DNA from 3 places in the Enterobacter cloacae complex sp. HYC003_NIDB genome. Region 2 is predicted to be linked to each of the others. Evidence: riboswitches for the same ligand, from Rfam matches in the RefSeq annotation. Region 2 holds a riboswitch; each other region holds the start of a gene.
The links. Region 2 has a riboswitch for thiamine pyrophosphate ahead of thiC (phosphomethylpyrimidine synthase ThiC). Riboswitches for the same ligand answer to the same signal wherever they lie in the genome.

Region 1 (10,127 bases), 2.0 Mb from region 2:
GTGTGATCCAAGCCCACGTTTTTGCAGGCAGACTAAGCCTGGTACCGACTTAACCTATTTTCCACCATTTGCAACTTTTTTAAGCACAATCTGCTGGCTCGTTTCGTGTACAACATTTTTGTTACACTGATCAAACAATCGCCTTAAAGGTATTTAAAAGGTATTATCACATGGTATGTTACATGCGTACCTCTGACATGCAGGATTAAAAAATGAAAACGAAAGTCCAACTGTCATTCATGATGTTCGTTGAATGGTTTATCTGGGGCGCATGGTTTGTGCCGCTGTGGCTGTGGCTGAGTAAGAGCGGGTTTACCGCCGGGGAAATTGGCTGGTCGTACGCCTGTACCGCGATTGCCGCGATCCTCTCTCCCATCCTTGTCGGCTCGCTGACGGACCGTTTCTTCGCCGCCCAGAAAGTGCTGGCCGTGCTGATGTTCGCTGGCGCGATTCTGATGTATTTCGCAGCACAGCAAACCCAGTTCAGCACCTTCTTCCCGCTGCTGCTGGCCTACTCCCTGACCTATATGCCGACCATCGCGCTGACCAACAGTATCGCCTTCGCGAACGTCGATGACGTGGAGGCTGATTTCCCGCGCATTCGCGTGATGGGCACCATCGGCTGGATTGCCTCCGGCCTGGCGTGCGGCTTCCTGCCGCAGATGATGGGCTATAGCGACATCTCTGACACCAATATCCCGCTGCTGATGACCGCTGCCAGCTCCCTTCTGCTTGGCGTCTTCGCGCTGTTCCTGCCGAATACCCCGCCGAAGAGTACCGGCAAGCTGGATTTCAAAGTGATGCTGGGGCTGGATGCGCTGATCCTGCTGCGCGATAAAAACTTCCTGGTGTTCTTCTTCTGCTCGTTCCTGTTCGCCATGCCGCTGGCCTTCTACTATATCTTTGCCAACGGCTATCTCACCGAAGTGGGGATGAAAAACGCCACCGGCTGGATGACCCTCGGCCAGTTCTCTGAAATCTTCTTCATGCTCGCTCTGCCATTCTTTACCAAACGCTTTGGTATTAAGAAGGTCTTGCTGCTGGGCCTGATCACCGCCGCCATTCGCTACGGTTTCTTTGTTTACGGCGGCGCCGAGCAATACTTCACCTACGCCCTGCTGTTCCTCGGCATTCTGCTGCACGGCGTAAGCTATGACTTCTATTACGTCACCGCGTACATCTACGTGGATAAAAAAGCGCCCGTGCACATGCGCAACGCGGCGCAGGGCTTGATCACGCTGTGCTGTCAGGGCTTTGGTAGCCTGCTGGGTTACCGTCTCGGCGGCGTGATGATGGAAAAAATGTTCGCATATAAAGAGCCGGTGAATGGGCTGACCTTCAACTGGGCCGGAATGTGGACGTTTGGTGCAATCATGATTGTGGTGATTGCCGTGCTGTTTATGCTGTTTTTCCGCGAATCGGATAAAGAGATCACCGCAATTGAGGTGGTTGATGGCGATACCGCGCTGACACGAGAGGAAGTTAAATGAAACAAGACCGTATTCTCGGTGCTCTTTACGGGCAGGCGTTAGGGGATGCGATGGGGATGCCGTCGGAGCTGTGGCCGCGCAAGCGGGTGAAAGCGCACTTCGGCTGGATCGACCGTTTCTTACCCGGCCCGGCTGAGAATAATGCCGCCTGTTACTTTAAGCAGGCCGAATTTACGGATGATACGTCGATGGCGCTGTGCCTGGCCGACGCGATTATCGAATGCGACGGGGAAATTAACCCTGACGTTATCGGTAAGCATATTCTGGACTGGGCGCTGGATTTTGACGCGTTCAATAAGAATGTGCTCGGCCCGACCTCCAAAATTGCCCTGAACGCCATCCGTGACGGCAAGCCGGTGAGCCAGCTGGAAAACAACGGCGTCACCAACGGGGCGGCGATGCGCGCCTCCCCGCTGGGATGCCTCCTGCCAGCCACGCGTCTGGCGCACTTTGTGGAACAGGTTGCGTTAGCCTCCAGCCCGACCCATAAATCGGATCTCGCCATCGCCGGTGCGGTGGTGATCGCCTGGGCGGTTTCACGCGCTATCGACGGCGAGCGCTGGCATCACATCGCCGATGCCCTGCCGGGTATTGCCCGTGCGGCGCAGGAGGAGAACACGACCACCTTCAGCGCATCGCTTTCCGCTCGTATTGAGCTGGCCCTGAAAACCGTGCGCGAAGCCAACGGTACCGAGTCCGCCAGCGAGCAGATCTATCAGCTTATTGGCGCGGGCACGAGCACCCTTGAGTCCGTTCCGGCGGCGATTGCGATGGTCGAACTCGCGGGCACCGATCCGAACCGCTGCGCGGTGTTATGCGCCAACCTGGGCGGTGATACTGACACTATCGGCGCGATGGCAACGGCCATCTGCGGTGCGCTGCACGGTGTACAGGCCATTGATCCGGCACTCAAAAACGAACTTGATGCCGTAAACCGGCTCGATTTCAGCCACTACTGCGAAAAACTGCTGCACTTCCGGGAGCAAAGGGAGGGCGTATGAGTGCTTTTGCCCGCCGTCTCGAAACCCTCCACGCCACGCGCCCCGTAACGGTACTCGGCGCGGCGGTCATCGACGTGATTGCCGACGCCTACGCCCTGCCCTGGCGCGGGTGTGATATCGAGCTGAAGCAACAGGGAGTGAATATTGGCGGCTGCGCGCTGAATATCGCCATCGCCCTGAAGCGGCTCGGCATTGCTGCGCAAAACGCCCTTCCCGTCGGCCACGGCGTGTGGGCCGATATTATCCGTAACGCCATGGCGAAGCAGGATCTGCACAGCGCCGTGGAAGCGGAAACGGGCGATAACGGCTGGTGCCTGGCGCTGGTGGAGCCTGACGGTGAACGGACCTTTATGTCGTTTAGCGGCGTGGAGAACCAGTGGCAGCAGCGCTGGCTGGACGGGTTAAGCGTGCCGGCAGGGAGCCTGATCTCTTTGTCCGGCTACCAGCTGGCGTCCCCCAGCGGTGAGCTGCTGACGGCCTGGCTGGAAAGTCTTCAGGATGCGACGCTCTTTATCGATTTCGGTCCGCGCATCGCGGATATTCCCGACCCGCTGATGGCGCGGATCATGGCCTGCAAACCAATCGTCTCGCTCAATCGTCAGGAGGCGGAACTTGCCGCCGAATGGCTTGGCGTAAACGTGGAAGAGCTCGGCACACGGTGGCAGCAGAGGTTTGGCGCTGCGCTGATCGTACGCCATGATAAAGACGGGGCGGTCTGGTACGACGGTGACGCTTCCGGACACGTTCCGGCGTTTCCTGCTACCGTGGTCGATACCATCGGCGCGGGTGACAGCCATGCGGGAGGTACCCTTGCCGGGCTGGCCGCGGGATGGTCACTGCCAGAGGCGGTGCAGCTTGGCAATGCCGTAGCCGCCTGGGTAGTCAGCCATCGCGGTGGCGACTGCGCCCCCACGCGCGAGGCCCTACTCCTCGCACACAAAGACGTATAGGTCGCTGCGGCAGTAGCTGATGCTGTACTCAATTGGCCGGTGCTGTTGATCGAGCGCGACTTGCTTGATCACCAGCACCGGTATCTTATCGTCCATCTTGATATGCGCCTGAAACTCGCTGTCCGGCATCCGGGCGCTGACGCGGGAACGGGTGCGCTGCGGAAAGATATTCTGGCTGCGGAAGTAATCGTAAAGCGAGACGCCGATGTCGTCCGGATTGGGGATTAATCCTACCGGTACCCAGGACTCCTCTATTGATACCGCATCGTCATCCACGTAGCGGATGCGCTTAAGCAGAAATACATCGCTGTCCGGCGCAAGGGAAAGGTGACGGGCGATCTCCTCCGGACATTTCACGACGCGTTTATTAACCCACAGCGTGTTGGGCGTTTTGCCCCGCAGCACCACCTGCTGAGAAAACCCGCGCGCCTCTTTTAGCGAATATTCAAAGATATTGTTGATTTGCGTACCGTATCCACGCGCGCGGGTGACGACGCCGGCCTCTTCCAGCGCCTGCATCGCTTTACGCACCGTAATGCGCGACACACCGGCCAGCTGGCTCAGATCGCGCTCGCCCGGCAAAATATTACCGTGCGCGAGCACGCCGCTGCGTACCGCGTTTTTAACCGTTTCGGCAAATTTCAGGTACAACGGCGTGTTGTCCGGTGCGGCAATTCGTTCCTTGAGTTGAGCAATTAACCGGGTATGCGCTTGTTCCATCTCTGTTTTTCTCTGGCATAAGGTTTTATGCCAGTATACGGCTTACCACCATGCATGAAAATGGTGAACCGGCCCAATACCGTGACCCACTTCCAGAGAATCGGCTTTTGCCAGCGCGCACGAGAGCCAGATCTTCGCCTCCTGCACCGTATCCGCCCAGTTCGCGTTTCGGGGACGCAGCGCCGCCAGCGCCGCCGAGAGCGTACATCCCGTGCCGTGGGTGTTTTTGGTCTGTACCCGCGGGGCGGTGAAACGTTGAGCGCCATCGCGGGTGAAGAGCCAGTCCGGGCTTTCTGCATCATCAAGATGACCGCCTTTCATCAGCACCGCGCTGCATCCCATCGCCAGCAGCGCATTGCCCTGCTCTTTCATCTCACGTTCGTTTTGCGCGTGTGACGCATCCAGCAGCGCGGCGGCTTCAGGGAGGTTTGGCGTGATCAGCGCCACCTGCGGCAGCAGCTTTTTACGCAGGGTGTCGACGGCAGAGGCGGAGAGCAACGGATCGCCGCTTTTGGCCAGCATCACGGTATCGAGCACCACGTTTTTTATCTGATAACGTTTGAGACGTTCAGCGACCGCTTCAACAATGTCCGCCTCTGCAAGCATGCCGATTTTGGTGGTGTCGATGCGTACATCGCTGAATACCGAATCCAGCTGTGCGGCGACAAAATCCGGCTCAATACGATATACCGACTGTACACCGCGCGTGTTTTGCGCCACCAGCGCGGTGATAACCGAGCATCCGTAAGCGCCGAGCGCAGAGAAGGTTTTCAGGTCTGCCTGGATCCCCGCTCCGCCGCTGGGATCGGTTCCCGCAATAGTCAAGGCATTAATGCGTGTCATACCAGCTCCTCCAGCGCGTAAAGCGCATCCAGAAACGCCGGGGCAAAGCTGCCGGGGCCCCGGCTGTGAGTCAGTGCAGCTGACCCTGCGCGCTTCATAAAGCCGCAGGCTGCCGTCGCATTATCAAGCCTGTCGCCAGGCAGCGAACAGCAGGCGGCGACGACCGCCGAGAGCGCACAGCCTGTTCCCACCACGCGGGTCATCAGCGGGTCGCCGCCCGCGACCGTACGGGTTCGCTGACCATCAGTGATGTGATCCACTTCTCCTGTGACGACCACAACGGCATGGGTCTGACGGGCGAGCGTCTGCGCAGCGGTCAACGCGCTCGCCGCCGTATCGGTGGAATCAACCCCGCGCCCGCCCGCACTCATTCCGGCAAGGGCGAGGATTTCGGAGGCGTTTCCACGAATGGCCGCAGGTTTAAGGGACAATATTTGCTGGCAAAATCGGGTGCGGTACGCCAGCGCGCCAACCGCAACCGGATCCAGAACCCAGGGCGTACCCGCGGCTACCGCGCTCTCAATGGCCCGACGCATCGACTGGGCGCGCGGCGCGGTGAGTGTACCCACGTTGATGAGCAGAGCATCGGCAAGCGCGGCAAACTGTTCCGCTTCCTCGGCTTCGATCACCATTGCCGGGGAAGCACCCAGCGCGAGCAAAACGTTGGCGGTGAAGGTCTGCACGACATCGTTGGTCATACAGTGCGTGAGCGGGGAACGGGTTCGGAATTGATGTAAAACGTGTGAGTCGAGCAGGTCAGGCTGCATGGTTTCGCTCCTGCCGTGCGTGAAGAAGCGATGACCGGGTAGGCATCTGACTTCCCTACGCTGGCATTATCCAGATCAGGTAATACGGGTATTTCTCAGCCTTCACAAAGAAGGGCACCCCGAGTCAAATAAATTACAATACAATCAGTTACATAAAAAGAATATGTAGGTACTTAGTGTAACCGTGGCCATAGGCAGGGCGCAAGATGTTTCGTTTTATCAAAGCAGGTATTACACCTGAAATCCGCAAACTATATAAAGAATGTCTTCTTTAACTCCCCTGTTCTGAATCTCACCAGGTACAACATATATAGCCACATAATACTGACAGCAACTATCTCAACAATTATGAAAAAGAGAACCCTTCGCCTGATCATCATTCTGCACACCAGACGCCCAGCTTTTCCAACACCCTCCCATTTAAAACTTACGTTACGTTCTCCTGATACTTTTCTGGTTTTTTTCCACCTCAAAACTTACTGATTCAATGTAAACTTTCAGTTTCACACACTAATGCTTTCAAATGAAATCATATCCCAAAACTAACAAACGAGTACATTTAAAGAACATTAAAATCAAATTGAAATAAAATTTCATTTTTATCATCAAGTTAAATATAGAGACTAAAACAATCATCAGCAACCTTTTGTTTTTAATAGAAAAAAAATAAAACACACGTACCTTATCCACTTTTAATCATTCAAATAAATCTTGATTTAAATCAATATTTTTAGGTGCAAAATAACTATAGTTCAGCAATGAAATTAAATAAATACAAAAACCCTTAAATACTTAAACTTACCCGTTTTGCTCTGCACAACCAAACGTAAGCCATAACGCTAATGTGATTTTTTCTTTCTAATGATGTGAGCCTTTTAAATGAAATTCTTCAACAAAGCAGTAATCGCTGTCATTGGTACTCTGTTTGCCAGTATCGTTGATAATGCTAATGCTGCGTCTGCTGTTCTGTATGATCAAAATAACCCTGCTTCAGGTTTTCACCTTAATGGTACAGATAACCGTGTATATGATTTAGATGTTGTTGAGAGTGATAATAATCGCCAGGCTATCCAGATTTACAACCTGCAAGGCGATCGCGAAAAACTGCAATCCTCAATTGATTCCACTAATACTAACGTAGCGGGTAATACGTCATTACTGAACCAGACGATTACTAATGTGAATAACATCAATGCAGATCTGCAAGCTAACAAAACTTTGTTAAGCACCGGCATTACTACCGCTCAAATCAGCGCTAATGATGCTGATAGCACCGCTCATACTGCGTTAGCTGCTGCTGGAAATGCTCAAATCACCGCAGACAACAATGCAAAAAATATTGCTGTCGTGGCAGATCAAACACGTATCAATAGCGGGTTAATTAGTATTAACGATACCCGTATCACTGCACTTGAGAATGCACCAGTGCCGAAAGATGGTATTGATGGTAAAGAAGGTGCAAAAGGTGATGCAGGTGCTCAAGGGATTCAGGGTGTAGCAGGTGCTATCGGGGCTGAAGGTAAACCCGGAGCTAAAGGCAATGATGGTAAAGATGGTGCTGATGGTAAAGACGGTAAAAACGGTGTAACAACAATCATCACGAAGAAAGAAGTTGATACAGCTACTATCAACAAAATTAAATTACTCAATACTCAAACAGCGGCACAAGCTGCTGACCTGAAAGCCACTCAACATGTTTTTGCCCAAGCACAATCTTCAAGCAATGCTCAATTCAAAAGCCTGCAAAATGAAGTTGACGAGAACAAGAAAGAAGCGCGTAGCGGCGTTGCCTCTGCTATCGCTCTCGCTTCCATGCCACAAGTAGAGAAAGAGCAATCTGTAATGTTCTCCGCCGGTGTGGGGTCATTTAAGAATGAGCAAGCTATCAGCGCAGGAGCATCTTTCCATGCAGGTGAACACGCTGTAATCAAGGCTGGTATAAGTGATTCTACAAACAGCGATCTTGCTATGGGTGCAGGCATCGGTATTGGCTTTTAAATCAAAAGCCTAAAACCTCTATAATATTACTTGTATAACTTAACAACTATTCGACGTCACACTTTTATTCATTAAACAGAACATGCTCAAACATATTTTTATTTCAGCTGCCCTGTACGTGATGCTCATTTCAATCGGGATCTGGATCGGCATGATGTACGTTTCTTATTATTTGTGTCGTTTTTAAGGCGATAAAATGAAAAAATTAATGATATTAGTCATAAGTACTGCCGTGCTTACAGGTTGTGTCTCGCCTGAGCAACGCATCGCAAATTGCACTGCGAAAGGGGTCAGTTACGATACCTGCTATCTTTCTGAACAACAAAGGCAACAAGGCATCAACAATGCGTCACTCTCTGCTGCATATGCAAATGCCGCTCGTGCGGCGGACGCTAATCAAAAACATCACCACCATAATTAAGGGTATTTATGAAAACTAAATTTACGCTGTTGGCGTTACTTTTCTCTGTGGTGGTGACGCCTGCGCACGCCATAAACGCCCATTATCGCGCGCAATTAGAGCGTTCGGGATGCACGCAAATTAGCGCTGGCGATGGCTCTTGCGATATCAGCAAAACCAAAGCGGAAAATGCGGCACAACACGAACCAACGACATCCGTTCACGATCCCCTGCGTGAAGCCTCGTTCTCGTCGGATACGGTTAACGCCACGCTTTCTAACGGCTTCTTTAGCGCCACCGTAAACGGCAAAAAAGCCAGCGTTAAACGTCTGAATGCGAATTTCTATGAGATCCGTGGTAATGGTTTTGTGATATCGCTAAGCCTGGATGAAAACGGTATTACGGACGCGTCGTGGAATAAAACGAAGGGACGTGAACACGGTATTTTACGCGTTAGCCAGAAATAAACAGCGTAAGGAGGCTCACTGCCTCCTTTTCACCTGACAATCGCACGATTTGTCACACTCTTTTGTCTGATTTTACAATGCGGATAAATCATACGTAAGCTGCTGTTTTTATTTAGCATAAAGTGCAATCTCCCCCATACAAACGGCGATCTTCCCTGCCCTGTGCCCTGTGTCACAAAACAGTAAGCAAATTAACCATTGAGCCCGGTGACAAAAGGCTCTATATTGGCGGCGTTTTTTTCAGGCCCCATCTGTTTTTTAACTTTTTATTCAATCGTTGCTCATAACGAAGCGGCGGTTGTAGGAGTGATATGATGACGGATAAAGTCCGTATTGACACCGTAGATGCCCACAAAAGCAACGAAACCTATCTGGCCCGTCAGGCCGAATTTGAATCTAACGTCAGGAGTTATCCGCGCAAATTGCCTTTAGCGATTACGAAAGCAGAAGGCGTGTGGATCACCGATGCAGATAATAAAGAATACCTTGACTGTTTAGCAGGCGCAGGCACCCTCGCGCTTGGACACAATCATCCTGATGTGCTGAAAAGCATCCAAAATGTCATTACCAGCGGCTTGCCGTTACATACCCTGGATCTGACCACGCCGTTGAAAGACGCGTTTTCAGAATACCTGCTCTCTCTGTTGCCTGGTCAGGGCAAAGAGTACTGCCTGCAATTCACTGGCCCGTCCGGGGCTGATGCCGTTGAAGCGGCGCTGAAGCTGGCGAAAAAAGTGACCGGTCGTAGCGGTATCATCAGTTTCTCTGGTGGTTACCACGGTATGACCCACGGCGCACTGTCCGTCACCGGCAACCTGTCTCCGAAAGAAGCGGTTGACGGTATGATGCCAGAAGTCCAGTTCATGCCTTACCCACACGAGTATCGTTGCCCACTGGGTATCGGTGGTGAAGCGGGCGTGAAGGCGCTGACCTACTACTTCGAAAATCTGATTAACGACGTCGAAAGCGGCGTGCGTAAACCTGCCGCGGTGATCCTCGAAGCCGTTCAGGGTGAAGGTGGCGTGAACCCGGCGCCTGTTGAGTGGTTGCAGCGCATCCGTAAAGTCACTCAGGAACACGGTATCCTGCTGATCCTCGACGAAGTCCAGGCTGGCTTTGCCCGTACCGGTAAATTCTTTGCCTTCGAACACGCTGGCATTGAGCCAGACATCATCGTGATGTCTAAAGCAGTCGGTGGCGGTCTGCCGCTGGCCGTGCTCGGTATCAAAAAGCAGTTCGATGCATGGGCGCCAGGTCACCATACCGGTACTTTCCGCGGCAACCAGCTGGCGATGGCTACCGGTCTGACCACGCTGAAGATCCTGAAAGACCAGAACATCGCGGGCAAAGTAGCCGCACAGGGCGAATGGCTGAAAGGCCAGCTGAAAGAGATGGCGAAACGCTATCCGGTGATCGGCCACGTTCGCGGTCTGGGCATGATGATCGGTATTGAAATCGTTAAGCCACATGAAGCCGCCGATCACATGGGTT
Region 2 (10,127 bases):
CGCCACCCGACAATAAAAAACCCGCCTCGGCGGGTTTTTTTACATCTGTATGTCTTCAGTTCACTAACGGGATACGTCGATAAAGCTCAATCATATCGCCCGCCAGATCCTGAATAACCATCGCGTTCATCAGGTGATCCTGAGAGTGAACGGTGATCAGGTTAACCGGAAGTTTCCCGGTCCCTTCATCAAGACCGATAAGCTGCGTCTGGATCGTATGCGCATGTTTCACATATTCACGCGATTCTTCCATCGCTTTCTCGGCTTCATCAAAGTCGCCTTTTCGCGCCATCTGTAACGCCGTCAGGGCCGCGCTGCGCGCTGCGCCTGCGTTGACCAGCAGTTCCATAATCGTGGTTTCTAAGTCTTCCATTATGACTCCAGAAGTTTGAGCGCTTTTTCCAGTACGGCATCACCTTTCATCATGCCGTAATCCATCATGTCGATGACCGCAACCTTTTTTCCGAGCGGATCGGCCTGCGCCTGGAGTTTTGCCTGTTCGTATTTAACCTGTGGCCCCAGTAATACGATATCAGCCGTCGCGATGTTATCTTTAAACTCCGCGACCGGAACGGCTTTAATGGTTACTTCGACTCCTTTTTTCTGCGCGGCATCTTTCATACGTTGAACCAGCATGCTGGTTGACATTCCCGCTGCACAGCATAAAACGATGTTCTTCATAGTCAGCCTCGATCTACATGTGTTTATTGATAATTATCCCGTGCAGACCGCTTCAACAACCGCTTTACCGCGATTGTGTGTCAGGCATCACAAAGAAATCGGCATTTTCCTGAAACCGGTTACAATTTTACAGCGGAGAGCATTCTGCCCGTCAGATCGGGCAGAATTTGAGGAAGGGTATTATCGGCTGGCCGTGCTTACGATGCGGTTTTTACCCTGTTGTTTAGCGGTATACAGCGCTTCATCTACGCTACCGATAAATTGTTCCAGCGGTTCGAAGTGCCACTCTCCCATCCCGGCGCTGAAGGTCACTCGCAGGTTCTCTTCCCGCCAGGTCCGCTTTTCAACGGCGGTGCGCCAGGCTTCCAGTAGCGCGTGCGCGGAGTTCATCAGCTCGGCCGGGAATATCACGCCGAACTCTTCTCCACCGTAGCGGTAAACGGAAACGTGGTGCGGCTGCATGATCTGAATACCTTCCCGCGCCACGTTGCGCAGCACAATATCCCCGCTCAGGTGGCCCCAGGTGTCGTTAATGGATTTGAAGTTATCGATGTCGATCAGCGCCAGAACGAAGGGTTGATGAGCGGTCAGCAGCTCATCCACATCGTTATCGAACGCACGGCGATTTTTGCAACCTGTCAGCGCATCATGGGTGGCCTGACGGACATAGGCCAGCTCGCGTTCTTTATTGGTTCGAATGGTATGGCTGAGCATCGCCTCAAGGCGTGGCGCCTGGTTGACGTCGCCGGTTTTGATGGCGTTGATAATGTTCATCAGCACAGAACGCGAGGCATGACGAAGGTAAAGCCCGAACAAAATGATGATGATTGCCGCGAGCGCAAATCCCCAGCCGACGACGGTGGTTTCATGCCGGGTGATGACGGTAAGCGTGGCATCGGAGACCCGATAAATCACAAACCAGTCCGGATTGGTGAAAGAGTAGTAGTAATACCAGGTTTTACTTTTGGGGTCGAAAAGATGGCCTTCGCCGCTGGTCATTTTGTCCATCAGCGCTTCGCTTACGTACTGCTTAAAGAGCGCCCCCGTGTCCGGATGCAGCACAACGGCGCCGTCACGCTCCACGACAAAAAACTCACCCTGAACAGGCGCCACCATCTGGCGCAGGGTATACCCCATGGACGTTAAATCAAGATGGAAAGCGAGCGTGCCCTTCAGACGGCCTTCAGGTGAAATGACCGGCTTATAGAGGGTGACAGTAGGATGTTGGGTGAAATAGTCCAGATAGGGGCGGGTGTAGTGAGGAAAGTTGCTGGCTTCCGCTTGCCCGACAAACCATGGGCGGGTTCTGGCGTCGAACGACTTACTTTTCTCCGTTGGCAGCACTTCCGGCGCGCGCAGATGGCGCCCTTCTGTGTCCGCCAGAGAGATAGACGACACCGTCGGCATCAGGTTCTGCAAATGCATCAACATCTGCAAACCGTGTGTCGGATCGATATTTATTGTCTGATTCACTCTGTCATTACGGGCGAAGTACATCGCAGCGCGACCAAGAATATAGTCATTTTCTCGCAGGATGGATTCGGTATAGTTCACCGCCAGATTATGGGTGAAGTTACCATTAATCTTATGATAATCCTCAAGAAAATCCTTTCTCTGTGAAAGGACGACCAGGACGGCGATCAGCGCGAAACTGAACAGTATCCCCGCGAAGCTGACCATAATTGGCCGGGTAAAAGAGAGCTTTTTACTGTGGAGTGCCATGAGTTGTACATCAATCCAGATGGTAGACGCGTTGCGTCTGTCGATACCCTCAGCATAGTCGCTGTCCGGTTGCTGGTAGTAAATTATACAGAAGGCGATTACCGACGAGATGATTTATCTTAAGCGTAGATAAGAAACGACGTATTTATTGTATCAATTGAATTTTGTTTAAGAGGCGGAGGGCAGGGCGAAACGAGGAAGAAGCATTTTCACCCTGGTCAGCGTCCGTTGCTGACGTGGTTAAGCATAAGAAAACCGGGCAGATCGCCTCAATCGCCCGGTTATGATCTTACGAGCCGCCTCGTAACCTTTTCGCATTTTTGCAGACAGTTTCAGCGCTAATGCGAGGCTCTTCCCAGCCAGCTATCCCAGTCTTTCCACACCGGCTGTAGCCCCTGTGCAGTCAGGGCTTCCGCCACCGCTTCGGGCCGTCGGCCGTCGTGCGGTGCAAACTGTTCCAGTTCCGGGTGATCGTCCGCGTAACCGCCCGGCTGCGTTTTGGAAAAGGCGCTGACGTTATTGATCGCCAGCGGGATCGCGCGATCGCGAAACGCGGGGGATTCACGCGTGGAGAGCGACAATTCCACTTCCGGCGCGAACAGGCGAAATGCACACAGGGTTTGCACCAGCTGGCGCTCATCCATCAGCGAGGCGGGTTCAACGCCTCCCGTACAGGGACGCAGCCGCGGGAAAGAGATGGAATAGCGGCTTTGCCAGTACTGCTGCTGTAGCCACAGCAGATGCTCCGCCACCATATAGCAGTCCACCCGCCAGCTGTCGGACAGACCGATAAGCGCGCCCAGCCCAATTTTATCGATACCGGCGCGCCCCAGCCTGTCCGGTGTTTCCAGCCGGAAGATGAAATCCTGCTTCTTCCCTTTCAGGTGATGCCGGGCATAGGTCGCCTCATGGTAGGTTTCCTGATAAACCATTACGCCGTCCAGCCCGAGGGTTTTCAGCTCTGCATATTCCTCCTGCGACAGAGGCTGCACTTCCATTTGCAACGAGGCAAATTCGCGGCGGATGGCCGGAAGATGCTGGCGAAAATAGTCCATCCCCACTTTGCCCTGATGTTCACCCGTCACCAGCAGGAGATGTTCAAAACCCATCTCACGAATAGCCGCACACTCGCGGGCGATCTCATGCTCATCCAGCGTTTTACGCTTAATACGGTTGCTCATGGAGAAACCACAGTAGGTGCAATCGTTGGCGCACAGGTTAGAAAGATAGAGCGGCACGTAAAAGCTCACCGTGTTGCCAAAGCGCTGGCGGGTGAGGCGTTGCGCGCGCTGGGCCATCGGTTCAAGGTACGCGCAGGCTGCCGGAGAAAGCAGGGCCATCAAATCCTCGCGCGTCAAATGTTTGGCTGTTAATGCCCGCTCTACGTCCGCAGAGGTTTTACTGTTGATGCGTAAGGCAATATCGTCCCAGTTAAGCTGACGCCAGCGATCGGTAAAGGTAGCCATCAGAGCGCCTCCAGAAAATCGGTCAGCGGGCTGGTGGCCTGCGCCTGAACACTGCGCGAGCCGGGGCCGGACTGCCGAGCCAGCAGACCGGACTCCACGGCAAGGCGGAACGCACGCGCCATCATCACCGGGTCGTCGGCCACCGCAATCGCGGTATTGACCAGCACCGCATCGGCCCCCATCTCCAGCGCCTGCGCGGCGTGACTGGGTACGCCGATGCCCGCATCCACCACCACCGGCACGGTCGCCTGCTCAATAATGATTTCCAGCATCGCGCGGGTCTCCAGCCCCTGGTTGGAGCCAATGGGGGCGCCCAGCGGCATTACGGCCGCGCAGCCGACCTCTTCCAGACGCTTACAGAGCACGGGGTCGGCACCACAGTAGGGCAGAACGGTGAATCCCTGCTGCACCAGCTTCTCTGCCGCTTTCAGGGTTTCGATCGGATCGGGCAACAGCCAGCGGGCGTCCGGGTGAATTTCCAGCTTCAGCCAGCGGGTGCCGAGCGCTTCCCGCGCCAGTTGCGCAGCGAAAATTGCTTCCTCGGCCGTTTTCGCACCGGAGGTATTCGGTAAGAGCGTCACGCCTGCCTCCAGTAACGGCGCAAGTATGGCATCGTTGTGCTGACGCAAATCCACGCGCTTCATCGCCAGCGTCACCAGCTGGCTGCCGCTTTCACGAATGGCATCCACCATCAGCTGCGGGGAGGCGAATTTTCCGGTTCCGGTAAACAGATGTGAATCAAAGACTTTGTCGGCAATACGTAACATCTTAGCCCCCTGCGATAACCTGAAACAGCAGGATCTGGTCGCCTTCATTGACCTGCTGATGTTCCCACCGCTCGCGCGGCAGGATCTGTTGATTGAGCGCCAGCGCCGTTCCCGGCTTCAGCTGGCGCAGCGTGTCGAGCAGGGCGGCAACGGTGAGATCGTCGTCGCACGTCATCGGCTCATCGTTAAACAGAATGCGCATTGCGGCCTCCGCATACCGGGCAGTGGCTGGCACGGTTTAACGCCAGATGACGCCAGCCGCTGGAGCGGGCGTCGAACAGCCGCAGCGTGTTGCGTTCTGTCTCCATGCCGCTGAGCAACTTGATGGTCTCCAGCGCCTGAAGAGTACCCATCACGCCCACCACCGGGCCCAGAATGCCTGCCGTGCGGCAGTTACGCTCCGGTTCAGCCTCGTCCGGCCACAGGCAGCGGTAGCAGCCCTGTGCCCACGGCGGCGTAAGCACCATTATTTGCCCACCGAAACCGACCGCGCTGGCGGTGATCAGCGGCGTGTTCTGCGCAACACAGGCCGCGTTGATGGCCTGACGTGTCGCCATATTGTCCGTACAGTCCAGCACCACGTCGGCAAGGGCCACTTCGCGTTGCAGATCTTCCCCGCTCAGCCGCGTCTGGAGTGCGACCAGTTCGATATCGGGGTTAAGCTGGTTCAGCCGCTGGCGCGTAACGTGCGCTTTAGGCTGGTTGATATCTTCTGTCGTAAAGAGAATTTGCCGTTGCAGATTGCTGAGATGTACCTCGTCGTCATCGGCCAGCACCAGCGTGCCCACGCCCGCGCCGGCCAGATACAGCGCGGCGGGGGTGCCTAATCCGCCCAGACCGACAATCAGTACCCGGCTGGCGAGCAGCTTTTGCTGCCCCTCGATGGCGATATCCTCCAGCAGGATCTGGCGGCTGTAACGCATAAAATCACGATCTTTCATCACCTGCTCCTGCCAGTTGTAAAAGCTGCGCGGTGGCGGCCTGCCAGTCTGCCGCCTGGGTGATAGCGCTGACGACGGCGATACTGCCGACGCCGGTCTCCAGCACCGCGGGCGCACGTTCAAGGCTGATCCCGCCGATGGCGACGGTGGGGTAATCGGCAAGGCGCTTAACGTGGGCCGCCAGCTGCGTCAAACCCTGTGGAGCGGACGGCATCTGTTTGGTTTGCGTCGGGAAAACGTGCCCGAGCGCGATATAAGAGGGGCGGGCCGCCAGCGCCACGTCGATCTCCATATCATCGTGGGTAGAAACGCCCAGCCGCAGACCGGCGTCACGGATCGCGTTGAGATCGGTCGTTTCCAGATCTTCCTGTCCCAGATGCACGCCGTACGCCTGGTGTTTAACCGCCAGCCGCCAGTAGTCGTTGATAAACAGGCGGGCGTGGTAGCGACGTCCCAGCGCGATAGCGGCGATCACGTCGGCCTCCACCTCTTCATCGCGTTTATCCTTGATGCGTAGCTGGAGGGTGCGAACGCCAGCTTCCAGCAGGCGGGCGATCCACGCCACGCTGTCCACCACCGGGTAAAGCCCTAAGCGGAAGGGGACAGGGGGGAAATCAGGCTGGTACATTATGCCTCCTCTTTTTTGAGGTAGATTTCGCCGCCTTTCGCGCGGAAGGTTTCCGACATGTCCGCCATGCCGACTTCAATGGTCTGCGCGGCGGCGTAATCGCGTACTTCCTGGCTGATTTTCATCGAGCAGAATTTAGGTCCGCACATGGAGCAGAAGTGCGCAACTTTGCCCGATTCCTGCGGCAGGGTTTCGTCGTGATAGGCGCGGGCGGTGAACGGATCGAGGGCCAGGTTAAACTGGTCTTCCCAGCGGAATTCAAAGCGTGCTTTGGACATGGCGTTGTCGCGAATTTGCGCGCCCGGATGGCCTTTCGCCAGATCCGCTGCGTGGGCGGCAATCTTGTAGGTGATCAGCCCCTGCTTCACGTCCTCTTTGTTTGGCAGCCCGAGGTGCTCTTTCGGCGTCACGTAGCAGAGCATGGCGCAGCCGAACCAGCCGATCATCGCCGCGCCAATGCCTGACGTGAAGTGGTCGTAGCCCGGCGCAATATCGGTGGTCAACGGCCCCAGGGTGTAGAACGGTGCTTCGTGGCAGTGCTCCAGCTCTTCGGTCATGTTGCGACGGATCATCTGCATCGGCACATGGCCCGGGCCTTCAATCATCACCTGCACGTCGTACTCCCAGGCGATTTTGGTCAGCTCGCCCAGCGTGTGCAGCTCGGCAAACTGCGCCTCGTCGTTAGCATCGCGGATGGAGCCAGGACGCAGGCCGTCGCCCAGCGACAGGGAGACGTCGTACGCGGCGCAAATTTCGCAGATTTCGCGGAAGTGTTCGTAGAGGAAGTTTTCCTGATGATGGGAAAGGCACCATTTAGCCATAATCGAACCGCCGCGTGAGACGATACCGGTCAGACGTTTCGCCGTCATCGGCACGTAGCGCAGCAGCACGCCCGCGTGGATGGTGAAGTAGTCCACGCCCTGCTCGGCCTGCTCCAGCAGCGTGTCGCGGAACGCTTCCCAGGTGAGGTTTTCGGCGATGCCGTTGACCTTCTCCAGCGCCTGATAAATCGGGACGGTGCCAATCGGCACCGGGCTGTTACGCAGGATCCACTCGCGGGTTTCGTGAATATAGCGGCCCGTGGAAAGGTCCATCACCGTGTCCGCGCCCCAGCGCGTCGACCAGACCAGCTTTTCCACCTCTTCTTCGATGGATGACGTCACCGCTGAGTTGCCGATGTTGGCGTTGACCTTCACCAGGAAGTTGCGGCCGATAATCATCGGCTCGGATTCCGGGTGGTTGATGTTGGCGGGGATAATGGCGCGCCCGGCGGCCACTTCGTCACGCACAAATTCCGGCGTGATGTTTTCCGGCAGGCGAGCGCCAAACCCTTCACCAGGATGCTGGTGGCGCAGCACTTCGCTGCGGATGCGCTCGCGGCCCATGTTTTCGCGGATGGCGATGAACTCCATCTCCGGCGTGACGATACCCTGGCGCGCGTAGTGCAGCTGGGTGACGCATTTGCCCGCTTTAGCGCGTTTCGGCGTCAGCAGGCCGGTAAAGCGCAGCTCGTCCAGACCGTCGTCGGCCAGGCGCGCGTTGGTATACGCCGAGCTGCGCACGCTCAGTTCTTCGCAGTCGTTACGGGCGTCAATCCACGGCTGGCGCAGTTTTGCCAGACCCTGCTGTACGTTGATAGCAACAGAAGGGTCGCCGTACGGGCCGGAGGTGTCGTATACCGGCACGGCTTCGTTGTCTTCAAACTGCGGGTTTTCTTTGCTGCCGCCGATAAGCGTCGGGCTGAGCTGGATTTCGCGCATCGGCACGCGGATATCAGCCTGTGAGCCGGAAATGTAGATGCGTTTCGAGTTCGGGAAAGCGGTGCCTTCCAGGGTGTCGATGAAGCGTTGGGCGTGTTCGCGCTGTTCGCGGCGGGTCAGTTTTGCAGTAGACATAGCTCATTCCAGATGTGAAGGACATGGCTTGTCAGACGACGGATGAAGCAAGAGAAGATCGCCTCAGGGGCGATACAACAGCAGTGTGACTCTTGTTCCCTTCGCAGGTATTAACCTGATCAGGTTCCGCGGATCCCGAATTAACGGTCTCAGCCCGTGCTTTCACACTGGGCACTCCGACAAGAAAAATCCCCCTCGTGAGAGGGGCGAATGGTTGTAAATTACTCGTTAACGATTAAGAACTCAAGCAGGACGCGCAACGTTATCGCTGGTGCTGATATTCAGGTTGTTGTCCAGCACGAGGGCGATGAGCTTGTCTTCCAGCGTGAATCGCTCTTCCAGCGCTTCGCCAAGGTCGGAAAGCGCCTGCTGAAACTCAAGATAGTTATCGTGATCGATAGCGTTCTCTAGCGTGGAATCGTAGTAGTCCATGATCTGCTGGGTGTTGGCTTCCAGCAGCGGACAGAGTTTGCTGGCCGCTAAATACGGCGTTGTCCCTTCCATTTCGCGGATAATGCGTTCATAAAGGTTGAAATGGCCGTCGGAGAGGTAGTCGACCAGGCTCTGACAGAAGTCGTCCAGCGCTTTTTCATTCAGCCGCATAAAGGATTCTTTGCCAGGCTTAAGACCAACCAGATTGTAATACGCCACGAGTAGATGCTTGCGCACATGTAGCCAGCGATCCACCAGGGTGTTACTTCCTCCAACGCGCTCAGTCAGGCTTTCCAGCTGGTTTAACATGGTCGACTCCATAAGGTTTAGAATGGGATCTGCTTATCCAAAATGTAACCATAATGCTAACAACATGTCAGTGAAGCGAAGGTAGTGCAATAGATATGGATCGTATTATTGAAAAATCAGATCTGGGTTGGTGGATCGTCAGTCACGAACAAAAATTATGGCTGCCCGGTGGGGAGATACCCTACGGTGCGGCAGACATCTTCGATCTCGTCGGCCAACCGGCGCTGCGGATCGGCGAGTGGCAGGGCGATCCGGTATGGTTGATCCAACAGGCTCGTCGTCAGGATATGGGATCCGTCCGTCAGGTGTTGGATCGGGATGTCGGCCTGTTCCAGCTGGCGGGGCGCGGCGTGCAGCTGGCGGAGTTTTACCGCTCGCACAAATACTGCGGCTACTGCGGCCACACCATGCACCCGAGCAAAACCGAGTGGGCAATGCTCTGCGGCCACTGCCGTGAACGCTACTACCCGCAAATCGCACCGTGCATCATTGTCGCCATCCGCCGTGATGATTCCATCCTGCTGGCGCAGCATACCCGCCATCGCAACGGCATTCACACTGTCCTCGCCGGGTTCGTGGAAGTCGGCGAAACGCTGGAACAGGCGGTGGCGCGCGAGGTGATGGAGGAGAGCGGCATTAAGGTGAAAAACCTGCGCTATGTGACGTCGCAGCCGTGGCCGTTCCCGATGTCCCTGATGACCGCGTTTATGGCGGAATACGACAGCGGCGAGATTGTTATCGATCAGAAAGAGCTGCTGGAGGCGAACTGGTATCGCTACGACGATTTACCGCTGCTGCCCCCACCGGGAACGGTGGCGCGTCGCCTGATAGAAGATACCGTGGCAATGTGTCGGGCCGAGTATGAGTAGTGTTACACTGACGGCCTGACGCAATAAGGAACTGCAAAATGACCGAACTGAAGAACGATCGTTATCTGCGTGCGCTGCTGCGCCAGCCCGTTGATGTCACCCCGGTGTGGATGATGCGCCAGGCGGGACGCTATCTGCCAGAGTACAAAGCCACGCGCGCGCAGGCAGGCGATTTTATGTCGCTGTGCAAAAACGCCGAGCTGGCCTGTGAAGTGACGCTCCAGCCGCTGCGCCGCTTCCCGCTCGATGCCGCCATTCTTTTTTCGGACATTCTCACCATTCCGGATGCGATGGGCCTTGGGCTCTATTTCGAAACCGGAGAAGGGCCGCGTTTTACCTCTCCGATCAAAAGCAAAGCCGACGTTGATAAGCTGCCGATCCCCGATCCTGAAGGCGAGCTGGGCTATGTGATGAACG
Region 3 (10,127 bases), 500 kb from region 2:
CCGGCAGGCCGATGGTGCTGTTGAACAGTAAAAAGAATCCGGTCGCCAGCACAATACCCGGCATCGCCAGGATCAGCATACCCGTCAGTTCCAGCGCGTGTCCGGCTTTACGGGCATGACGCGCGTACAGCTCGCGGCTGCTCCAGAGCAGCATCATGGTCAGGATCACGCACAGCAGCCCGGCTGCCAGCGCGATGCGCAATGAGATCCACGTCGCCTGCCACAGGACAGGCTGTTGCAGTACCGACAACACATTGCGATTCAGGCCATCAACGATAACGGCCAGCAGCGGGGGCAGCAGAAGCAGGAGGGCCAGCGCGATCAGCATAAAATCCGCGACGCGGCTGTGCAGGCTGTCCTGCGGATCGCGCCAGCCTGTCAAGTGATTGCTGCCTGTGGGGATCGCTTTACTCAGCCGCTGGCTGAGTAACACCAGCGCCAGGCAGCAGACCATCTGCACCATCGCCAGCAGCGCGGCGCGGCCCGGATCGTAGTCGTAACTTAAGGCCTGATAGATCGCCAGCTCAATGGTGGTGGCCTGCGGCCCGCCGCCGAGAGAAAGCACGGTCGCGAAGCTGGCGAAGCAGAGCATAAAGATTAGCGCGGCCACCGGGGCAATCTGGCGTCGCAGCCACGGCCATTCGACAAAGCGGAAGAACGACCAGCCGCGCATGCCAAGCTGGGCGGCAATCTGACGCTGCTCTCCGGGAATGTTTTCCAGCGCCTGTAAAAAGAGACGCGTCGCCATCGGCATATTGAAAAAAATATGCGCCAGCAGAATGCCTTTCAGGCCGTAAGGGGAGAAGGTCCATTCCAGACCAAGCAGGTTGAAGAGGGATGCCAGCCAGCCCTGCCGACCGTAGACGCTCAGAATACCGAACACCGCCACCAGCACGGGCAGGATCAGCGTCATCGCGCACAGCCGCAGCAGGGCAAGCCTGCCGGGGAAACGTCTGCGATAGAGGGCGCGTGCAAGGAAAATGGCCGGGATCGTCGACAGCAGCGCGGAGAGAAACGCCTGCCAGAAGGAGAAACGGATGACGTGCCAGAGATAGCTGTCGTGCCAGAGGGCGAGCAGATCGCTCTCTGGCGCGTTAAACCACAGCGCAAGGAATGCACCCAGACTGACGACCACCATCAGTATGGCGGCGAGCAGCCCGGGAACTAACCAGCCGGGGATCAGCGGCTGACGGCGCGTTGCCATTCACTAATCCATGCGGCGCGCTGGGCGGCAACCTGCTGCGGCGTAAATTCCAGTGAGGTTTGCGGCTTGTTTAGCTGCTCAAAGCCTGCCGGCAGCGCAACGTCAGTGACCGGGTACATCCAGTTTCCTGTCGGAATAGCATTCTGGAATGCCGGGGAGACCATAAATTTCAGGAATTTTTCGGCAAGCTCCGGCTGTTTGCTCGCGGCGGTGCGGGCGGCCACTTCCACCTGCAAATAATGCCCTTCAGCAAAGTTCGCGGCGGCGTAGTTATCCTTCTTCTCGGCGATAATGTGGTAGGCCGGAGAGGTAGTGTAGCTCAGCACCAGATCGCTTTCGCCTTTCAGGAACAGGCCGTAGGCTTCGCTCCAGCCTTTGGTGACGGTAACGGTTTTCGCGGCCAGCTTCTGCCACGCTTCCGGCGTTTTATCCCCGTAGACTTTCTGCATCCACAATAGCAGCCCCAGACCCGGGGTGCTGGTACGCGGATCTTCATAAATTACGCGCCATTTCTGGTCACTTTCGACCAGCTCTTTCAGGCTTTTGGGCGGATTCTTCAGCTTGTTTTTATCGTAGACAAACGCAAAGTAGCCGTAATCAAAGGGAACGAAGGTGTCGTTTTTCCAGCCGCCCGGTACGTTGACGGCATCTGACGCCACACCGCTTTTGGCGAACAGTCTGGTTTGGGTGGCGGCTTCCAGCAGGTTGTTATCCAGCCCGAGCACCACGTCGGCTTTGCTGTTTTTGCCTTCCATGCGCAGACGGTTGAGCAGCGAGACGCCATCTTCCAGCGCCACGAATTTCAGCTCGCAGTTGCAGTCGGCTTCAAAGGCTTTTTTTACCACCGGGCCGGGGCCCCAGTCGGCGGAGAAGGAGTCGTAGGTGTAGACCGTCAGAACGGGCTTAGCAAAAACAGGCAGCGCAAACAGCGCCAGCAGAGGAAGAACGTTTTTTAACACTTTGCACCTCAGGGTTGAGTGGCAAAGGATTTTGAGAGACAGCCTCAAATCCCTTCGCCGGCGTTATCCGGATCAGGTTCGACGGGTATTATCTCAGCGCACATCAGTGATGCAGCACCCCGTTGAGAACGGCGCTATTGTAATGATTTGGTGAATATTACGAAAGCGTTATGGCTCCGGCGGCGCAAACCAGGCGGATTTAAAATCAAACCAGCCGAGGGTATTCATCCGCAGGCCGCGCATGCTGCGCTGCCCCTGGATCAGCAGCCAGTGGTGAATCAGCGGTACGATCGTCTGCCCGGTCAGTAATTCCTGACACCAGGCGGCCAGATCCATTTCTCCCGCCCGCCACCGCGCGGCGTCCTGCTGCCAGTCCCGGTTGATACAGTGCTGAATCAGGGGCACCTCGTACAGGTGAGAAAAGAGCGAGAAATCAAGCGGCAGCGTAAAGTTTGCGCTGTTGAGCCAGATATCGCTGATGACGTCTCCGCGATGCCATTCATCATAATCGACTTCCTGAATCGCCAGCGTCACGCCTTCGGCTGCCAGCAGCGTGCTCATGATCCTCGCCAGAAAACGGTGCTCAATGTGATCGCGATAGTAGCTGAGGGTGATGATCTCCAGTCCGGCAGGCTTTTCACTGCGGACGGGCTGCGCATGGTGCCAGCGTGGGAGCAGGCCATAGGCCGGGAACCACCAGGTCTGGTATTGCTCCTCTGCGTGATAAATCAGGTTAGCGGGCGCCAGAATATGGCTTATCCACCTGCGGACGTCGTGGTTTGCCCCGCGATGGCTGCGGCCATCAAAGAGCAGGTAGTAGCAGCCCTCCTCCAGGCGGCTTTCGAACGCCTTTTCACCGGCTGTTGGCCCTTCCAGGGTCAGGCCTGCGCTCAGCTCTTCGTTGAGATCCGGTAACACCCAGACGTTCACTTCGTCGATCAACGCCCTATAGCCAAAGTAATCATCAAAGGCGCGGATCTTCAGTTGATTACTGTTGTTCCGTGAAACGGAGTAGGGGCCCGTACCAATCGGCTGGCTGGAAAAATTGTTCAGGGATCGCCACTCGGCAGGCAGGATCATTGATGGCACGTAGCCCAGAAGCCACGGAAGCCATTTGTCCGGCTGCGAAAGCTCAATATCCAGCGTCCAGGCCGTTGGGGAGTGGATCCGCGTGATATGCGAATAGAGCGGCAGCGTGCGGGCGCGCTCTAAAGAGGCGATAACGTCGCGCATCTCCAGCTCGCGTCCATGGTGGAAATGAATGCCGGGGCGTAGAAAGAAGCGCCAGTGCAGCGGAGACACCTGTTGCCAGTGATGGGCAATATCCGCTTCCAGTTCCCCGTTTTCCTCATTTATCCGCGTCAGGCCGCTGAAAATCTGCCGGGCCATGTGGGTTTCAGAGCGACGTAACGCCGTACCGGGCAACAGATTTTTCATTGGGCGGTAGTAAAGTACCCGCAGAATGTGGCGTCCCTGACGAAAGCTGCGTCCCAGATGCGAGACCAGCATCTGGCGCACGGCGGCTTTGTCGCCCACCAGCTGGACCAGCTGATCGATGCGGTCCTGCTCCAGCAGATCCTCCGCTCGCTGTTGCTGTAACGCCAGGCCGGTATAAAGGAAAGTCAGGCGCGAACGCTTGCCGCGTCCGGCTTCGGCCTCCCAGTTTAGCCAGCCCTGCTGCTGCATGGTATTAAGGAGCGTGCGCATATGACGCCGGGAGCAGTTGAGGAGCTCGGCCAGCTCGTTCAGCGTGGTCTCCTGCGATTGCCCCTCGCAGCACTGCCAGAGGCGGATAAATTGTTGTTGCAGACGACCGGAAGGCATAAAAGGGGAACTCCTGACAAAAAATCAGCAATTTATTAATCCCTATATTAAGCCAATAATCCTTTTCGATGAAGCGAGGAGGTAAATTATGAAGAGGTCTACCGCACGTCAGTTTTATCAGCACTATTTTTCAGCGACAAAGGGAGTGTCCTGGCTGGCCCGCCAGTGCGCAGAGCAGCGGCTGAGAATACTGGAAGATCTGATGCAGTGGGACGTTACGAAACCGACCTCTTCTCGCTAACTCGCCTCGATCATGTGTGACTGAGTATTGGTGCTAATCACCTGCCAGCAAAATGTTTTTTGCTGGCTTTTTTCGTTTACTATTTCACCCAATTTCGATTCGCTTTCATAAGGACTTGCGCATGCTCTGGTTGATGACGATGGGGCGACGCCTGAATGGCGTGTACGCCGCTTTTATGCTGGTGGCCTTCATGATGGGCGTGGCCGGCGCGCTACAGGCGCCGACGTTGAGCCTGTTTCTCAGCCGCGAGGTGGGGGCGCAGCCGTTTTGGGTGGGTCTGTTCTACACCGTCAACGCCATTGCCGGGATCCTCGTCAGCCTGTGGCTGGCGAAACGATCCGACAGCCAGGGCGATCGCCGTAAGCTGATCCTCTTTTGTTGCGCCATGGCCGTGGGCAACGCGCTGCTGTTTGCCTTCAACCGCCATTACCTGACGCTCATTACCTGCGGCGTGCTGCTGGCCTCTCTGGCGAACACCGCGATGCCGCAACTGTTCGCCCTGGCCCGGGAGTACGCCGACAGCTCGGCGAGGGAAGTGGTGATGTTCAGCTCGGTGATGCGTGCGCAGCTCTCTCTCGCGTGGGTCATCGGTCCGCCGCTGGCGTTTATGCTGGCGCTGAACTACGGCTTCACCACCATGTTTTCCATCGCGGCGGGGATTTTTGTCATCAGCCTGGCGCTGATAGCCTTTGCGCTGCCATCGGTGGCGCGCGTAGAGCAGGTGACGGACAAGCCCATCACGCAGGTGAGCGGCTGGCAGGATAAAAACGTCCGCATGTTGTTTATCGCCTCCACGCTGATGTGGACCTGCAACACCATGTACATTATTGATATGCCGCTGTGGATCAGCAGCGATCTGGGACTGCCCGACAAGCTGGCGGGTATTCTGATGGGCACCGCTGCCGGGCTGGAGATCCCGGCGATGATTCTGGCGGGTTACTACGTCAAACGTTTCGGAAAGCGTCGGATGATGGTCGTCGCCGTGGCGGCCGGGGTACTGTTCTACGCGGGGCTGAACCTGTTCCATTCGCGTGAAGCCTTGCTGGCGTTACAGCTGTTTAACGCGGTATTTATCGGCATCGTTGCCGGGATAGGCATGCTCTGGTTCCAGGATTTAATGCCGGGGCGCGCAGGCTCCGCGACCACGCTGTTTACCAACAGTATCTCTACCGGCGTGATTCTGGCAGGGGTAATTCAGGGGGCGCTGTCGCAAAGCTATGGGCATGCATCCGTGTACTGGGTGATCGCAGCGATTTCGCTTGTCACGCTGATACTGACGTGCCGGGTAAAAGACGTTTGATTCTGGAAGGCGGCTTCACGAAATGAAACGATTTTCTGACAGGCGCCGAGAAGGCGCATAGAGTGCGTGGCGGGTGCTTGAGGCTGTTTGCCTCAGGCTTTCGCAAGAGGCAAACAGTGGAGAGTCCCACATCAAAAAACTGATGGGGAGACAAACTTCACAACGATCATTGCGAGGTTAGTCTCTTCATTGCCGAAAAGCAATAAGGAGGCTGGAATGCCAAAACGTACTCTGCTGTTAGGTTTGTTTCTGATCTGTACGACGCTGTTGATCTTCACCTGGATGGTGCGCGACTCGCTGTGTGAGCTGCACTTCAGACAGGAGAAAACAGAGCTGGCGGCAGTGTTGGCTTACGAAGCAAAACGTTAGCAGTATTGGCGGGGAGTTTTCCCCGCCTCTCCAGAGTGGTTGAGCCTCAACGCACCCTTATCAATGGCCCGCGCCCTGCGGGCCATTGCCTTTAACCCATAAACGCAGGCTGTTTTTTCTCGTAAGCGGAGATAGCCTCTTCGTGTTGCAGCGTCAGGCCAATGCTATCCAGACCGTTCAGCATGCAGTGGCGGCGGAACGCATCAATGCTGAAGCTGTAGATCTTATCCCCTGCTTTCACCACTTCCGCTTCCAGATCCACCTCAAACGAAATCCCCGGATTCGCCTGCACCAGCGCAAACAGTTCATCGACCTGTTCGTCACTCAGCGTCACCGGCAGCAGCTGGTTGTTGAAGCTGTTGCCGTAGAAGATATCCGCGAAGCTCGGGGCGATAACCACCTTAAAGCCGTAGTCGGTTAATGCCCAGGGCGCATGTTCACGCGACGATCCGCAGCCAAAGTTTTCCCGCGCCAGCAGAATGGAAGCCCCTTTGTATTCCGGAAAGTTCAGGACGAATTCCGGGTTCGGCACTTCGCCTTTATCGTCGAGGAAACGCCAGTCGTTGAACAGATGCGCACCAAAACCCGTGCGCGTCACTTTCTGCAAAAACTGCTTAGGAATGATCGCGTCAGTATCGACGTTAGCGGCGTCCAGAGGGACAACCCGGCCCGTATGTTGGGTAAATTTCTCTGCCATGATTGTCTCCTTATTTCAGGCTGCGAATATCGGCGAAATGACCGGTGACTGCCGCAGCGGCGGCCATTGCCGGGCTGACCAGGTGGGTGCGCCCACCGCGGCCCTGACGGCCTTCAAAGTTACGGTTGCTGGTGGAGGCACAGCGGTCGCCCGGATTCAGGCGGTCGTTGTTCATGGCCAGACACATGGAGCAGCCGGGCAGGCGCCACTCGAAGCCTGCTTCAATAAAGATCTTATCCAGACCCTCCGCTTCCGCCTGGGCTTTCACCGGCCCGGAGCCCGGCACAACCAGCGCCTGCACGCCCGGCGCCACTTTGCGGCCTTTAGCAATTTCTGCCGCTGCGCGTAAATCTTCAATACGGGAGTTGGTACAGGAGCCGATGAACACTTTATCAATGCTCACGTCGGTCAACGGCACGCCGGGCTTCAGCCCCATATAGGCCAGCGCTTTTTCCGCACTGGCACGTTCGACCGGATCGGCAAAGGAGGCCAGGTCAGGAATGCTGTCGTTGACGGAAATCACCTGGCCCGGGTTGGTGCCCCAGGTGACCTGCGGGGCGATCTCTTCCGCCTGTAACGTCACAACGGTATCAAAAATTGCCCCCTCGTCCGTTTTCAGGGTTTTCCAGTACGCTACCGCGTCGTCAAAATTCTGACCTTTCGGCGCATGCAGACGCCCCTTCACATAGTTGAAAGTGGTTTCGTCTGGGGCCACCAGGCCTGCTTTGGCGCCCATCTCAATGGCCATGTTGCACAGGGTCATACGACCTTCCATGCTCAGCGCCTGGATAGCGTCGCCGCAGAATTCCACGACGTGACCGGTGCCGCCTGCGCTGCCGGTTTTGCCGATAATCGCCAGCACGATATCTTTCGCGGTGATACCCGGCGCGGCTTTACCCTTCACTTCAATCTTCATGGTTTTGGCGCGGCCCTGCTTCAGGGTCTGCGTCGCCAGAACGTGTTCAACTTCAGAGGTCCCAATCCCGAACGCCAGGGCGCCAAATGCGCCGTGCGTCGCGGTGTGGGAGTCGCCGCAGACGATGGTCATGCCCGGCAGAGTAATACCCTGCTCAGGCCCCATTACGTGGACGATACCCTGATAGGGGTGGTTCAGATCGTACAGCTCCACGCCAAACTCGTTACAGTTCTTAATCAGCTCCTGCATCTGGATACGCGCCATCTCGCCAGATGCATTGATGTCTTTGGTCTGGGTGGAAACGTTGTGATCCATCGTGGCAAAGGTTTTACCCGGCTGACGCACCGGGCGCTTATGCGCGCGCAGGCCGTCAAATGCCTGAGGAGAGGTCACTTCGTGTACCAGATGACGGTCGATGTACAACAGTGGGGTTTCGTTTGGTGCTTCGTAAACAACGTGCGCATCAAACAACTTCTCATATAACGTCTTAGCCATGATTACACCCCTTCAGCGACATAGCGGGCAATGATGTCGCCCATTTCATCGGTACTGACTGCCGCCGTGCCGCGTGCTAAATCACCGGTACGGACGCCTTCTTCTAATGCCCGGTTAATGGCGTTTTCAATTGCGGTTGCTGCATCGCCTGCATCCAGGCTGTAGCGCAGCAGCAGAGCCAGGGAGAGGATCTGCGCAATCGGGTTGGCGATGTTTTTACCTGCGATATCCGGCGCGGAGCCGCCCGCCGGTTCGTACAGGCCAAAGCCTTCTTCGTTCAGGCTGGCCGAGGGCAGCATGCCCATGGAGCCGGTGATCATGGCGCACTCATCCGAGAGAATATCGCCGAACAGGTTGGAGCACAGCAGCACGTCAAACTGGGACGGATCTTTGATCAGCTGCATCGTTGCGTTGTCGATATACATATGTGACAGCTCAACGTCCGGGTACTGCCTGGCAACTTCACTGACGATTTCGCGCCACAAAATAGACGACTGGAGCACGTTCGCTTTATCAATAGAGGTCACTTTACGGCGGCGTTTGCGCGCTGACTCAAACGCGATATGCGCGATACGTTCAATTTCAAAACGGTGATAGACCTCGGTATCAAACGCTTTCTCATGCTGACCGCTGCCTTCGCGGCCTTTTGGCTGCCCGAAGTAGATCCCGCCGGTCAGCTCACGCACGCAGAGAATGTCGAAACCGTTGGCGGCGATATCGGCGCGCAGCGGGCAAAACTCTTCCAGCCCCGGGTACAGCTTCGCCGGACGCAGGTTGCTGAACAGTTTGAAGTGTTTACGCAGCGGCAGCAGCGCGCCGCGCTCTGGCTGCTCTGCTGGAGGCAAATGTTCCCACTTAGGGCCACCCACGGAACCAAACAGCACGGCATCGGCATTTTCGCAGCCTTCTACAGTCCCTTTCGGCAGTGGCGTACCGTGGTTATCAATCGCAATACCGCCCACGTCGTAGTGGCTGGTGGTAATTTTCATCGCAAAACGCGAACGTACGGCTTCCAGTACTTTCAGCGCCTGTGCCATCACTTCCGGACCAATACCGTCGCCCGGCAACACAGCAATATGGTAATTCTTCGACATTACACGGTTTCCTTGTTGTTCTCTTTATTCTGAGCTTTGCGTTGCAACTCTTTTTCGACTTCGGCGGCGCGCCAGATGTTGTTCAGGACATGCACCATCGCTTTCGCGGAGGATTCAACGATATCTGTCGCCAGACCCACACCGTGGAAACGGCGACCGTTATAGTTGACGACGATATCAACCTGGCCCAGCGCGTCTTTACCGTGCCCTTTAGCCGTCAGGTCATATTTCACCAGTTCAACGTCGTACTCGGTGACGCGGTTAATCGCCTGGTAAATGGCATCCACAGGTCCGTTACCGTTGGCGGCTTCCGCTTTAATTTCATCGCCGCAGGCCAGCTTGACGGAGGCGGTAGCGATATCACTTGAGCCTGACTGAACGGTGAAGTAGTCCAGACGGAAGTGTTCTGGCTCTTCCTGCTGTTTGTTGATGAATGCCAGCGCTTCCAGGTCGTAATCGAAGACCTGGCCTTTCTTGTCAGCCAGCTTCAGGAATGCGTCGTACAGCTGATCCATGTTGTAATCGCTGTCCTGATACCCCATCTCTTCCATACGGTGTTTCACCGCCGCGCGGCCAGAGCGCGAGGTCAGGTTCAGCTGAACCTGGTTCAGACCGATGGATTCCGGAGTCATGATTTCGTAGTTTTCACGGTTCTTCAGCACGCCATCCTGGTGAATACCGGAGGAGTGAGCGAACGCGCCAGTACCAACAATCGCCTTGTTCGCCGGGATCGGCATATTGCAAATCTGGCTCACGGTCTGGCTGGTGCGCCAGATTTCGTTGTGATTGATGCGAGTGTGTACGTTCATAATGTCTTTGCGCACCTTGATCGCCATGATCACTTCTTCCAGCGAGCAGTTGCCGGCGCGTTCACCAATGCCGTTCATTGCCCCTTCTACCTGACGCGCGCCGGCGTGGACGGCAGCGATGGCATTGCCCACTGCCAGACCCAAATCATCGTGGGTGTGAACAGAGATGATGGCTTTATCAATATTAGGTACGCGGTCGTACAGGCCGGTGATGATGTT

Region 1: another riboswitch for thiamine pyrophosphate. It lies ahead of thiM (hydroxyethylthiazole kinase); the one in region 2 lies ahead of thiC (phosphomethylpyrimidine synthase ThiC).
Region 3: another riboswitch for thiamine pyrophosphate. It lies ahead of thiB (thiamine ABC transporter substrate binding subunit); the one in region 2 lies ahead of thiC (phosphomethylpyrimidine synthase ThiC).

The regions. Positions count from the first base shown of each region.
Region 1 covers NZ_CP114220.1:1,662,943-1,673,069, reverse strand. The annotation lists gene O1722_RS07900 (nucleoside permease) at 213-1,490, shown strand; gene O1722_RS07895 (ADP-ribosylglycohydrolase family protein) at 1,487-2,491, shown strand; gene O1722_RS07890 (PfkB family carbohydrate kinase) at 2,488-3,441, shown strand; gene O1722_RS07885 (GntR family transcriptional regulator) at 3,415-4,161, opposite strand; gene thiD (bifunctional hydroxymethylpyrimidine kinase/phosphomethylpyrimidine kinase) at 4,204-5,004, opposite strand; gene thiM (hydroxyethylthiazole kinase) at 5,001-5,771, opposite strand; TPP riboswitch at 5,807-5,903, opposite strand; gene O1722_RS07870 (YadA C-terminal domain-containing protein) at 6,651-7,769, shown strand; gene O1722_RS07865 (hypothetical protein) at 7,966-8,190, shown strand; gene O1722_RS07860 (hypothetical protein) at 8,199-8,636, shown strand; gene O1722_RS07855 (diaminobutyrate--2-oxoglutarate transaminase) at 8,948-10,127, shown strand, end outside.
Region 2 covers NZ_CP114220.1:4,566,271-4,576,397, reverse strand. The annotation lists gene O1722_RS21900 (PTS lactose/cellobiose transporter subunit IIA) at 56-373, opposite strand; gene O1722_RS21895 (PTS sugar transporter subunit IIB) at 373-681, opposite strand; gene O1722_RS21890 (sensor domain-containing diguanylate cyclase) at 862-2,403, opposite strand; gene thiH (2-iminoacetate synthase ThiH) at 2,742-3,869, opposite strand; gene thiG (thiazole synthase) at 3,869-4,636, opposite strand; gene thiS (sulfur carrier protein ThiS) at 4,638-4,838, opposite strand; gene thiF (thiazole biosynthesis adenylyltransferase ThiF) at 4,822-5,577, opposite strand; gene thiE (thiamine phosphate synthase) at 5,564-6,205, opposite strand; gene thiC (phosphomethylpyrimidine synthase ThiC) at 6,205-8,100, opposite strand; TPP riboswitch at 8,180-8,289, opposite strand; gene O1722_RS21855 (Rsd/AlgQ family anti-sigma factor) at 8,344-8,841, opposite strand; gene nudC (NAD(+) diphosphatase) at 8,937-9,710, shown strand; gene hemE (uroporphyrinogen decarboxylase) at 9,749-10,127, shown strand, end outside.
Region 3 covers NZ_CP114220.1:4,070,628-4,080,754, reverse strand. The annotation lists gene thiP (thiamine/thiamine pyrophosphate ABC transporter permease ThiP) at 1-1,204, opposite strand, end outside; gene thiB (thiamine ABC transporter substrate binding subunit) at 1,180-2,163, opposite strand; TPP riboswitch at 2,195-2,295, opposite strand; gene sgrR (HTH-type transcriptional regulator SgrR) at 2,332-3,987, opposite strand; gene sgrT (glucose uptake inhibitor SgrT) at 4,076-4,228, shown strand; gene O1722_RS19530 (sugar efflux transporter) at 4,350-5,528, shown strand; gene O1722_RS19525 (Hok/Gef family protein) at 5,745-5,897, shown strand; gene leuD (3-isopropylmalate dehydratase small subunit) at 5,989-6,594, opposite strand; gene leuC (3-isopropylmalate dehydratase large subunit) at 6,605-8,005, opposite strand; gene leuB (3-isopropylmalate dehydrogenase) at 8,008-9,099, opposite strand; gene leuA (2-isopropylmalate synthase) at 9,099-10,127, opposite strand, start outside.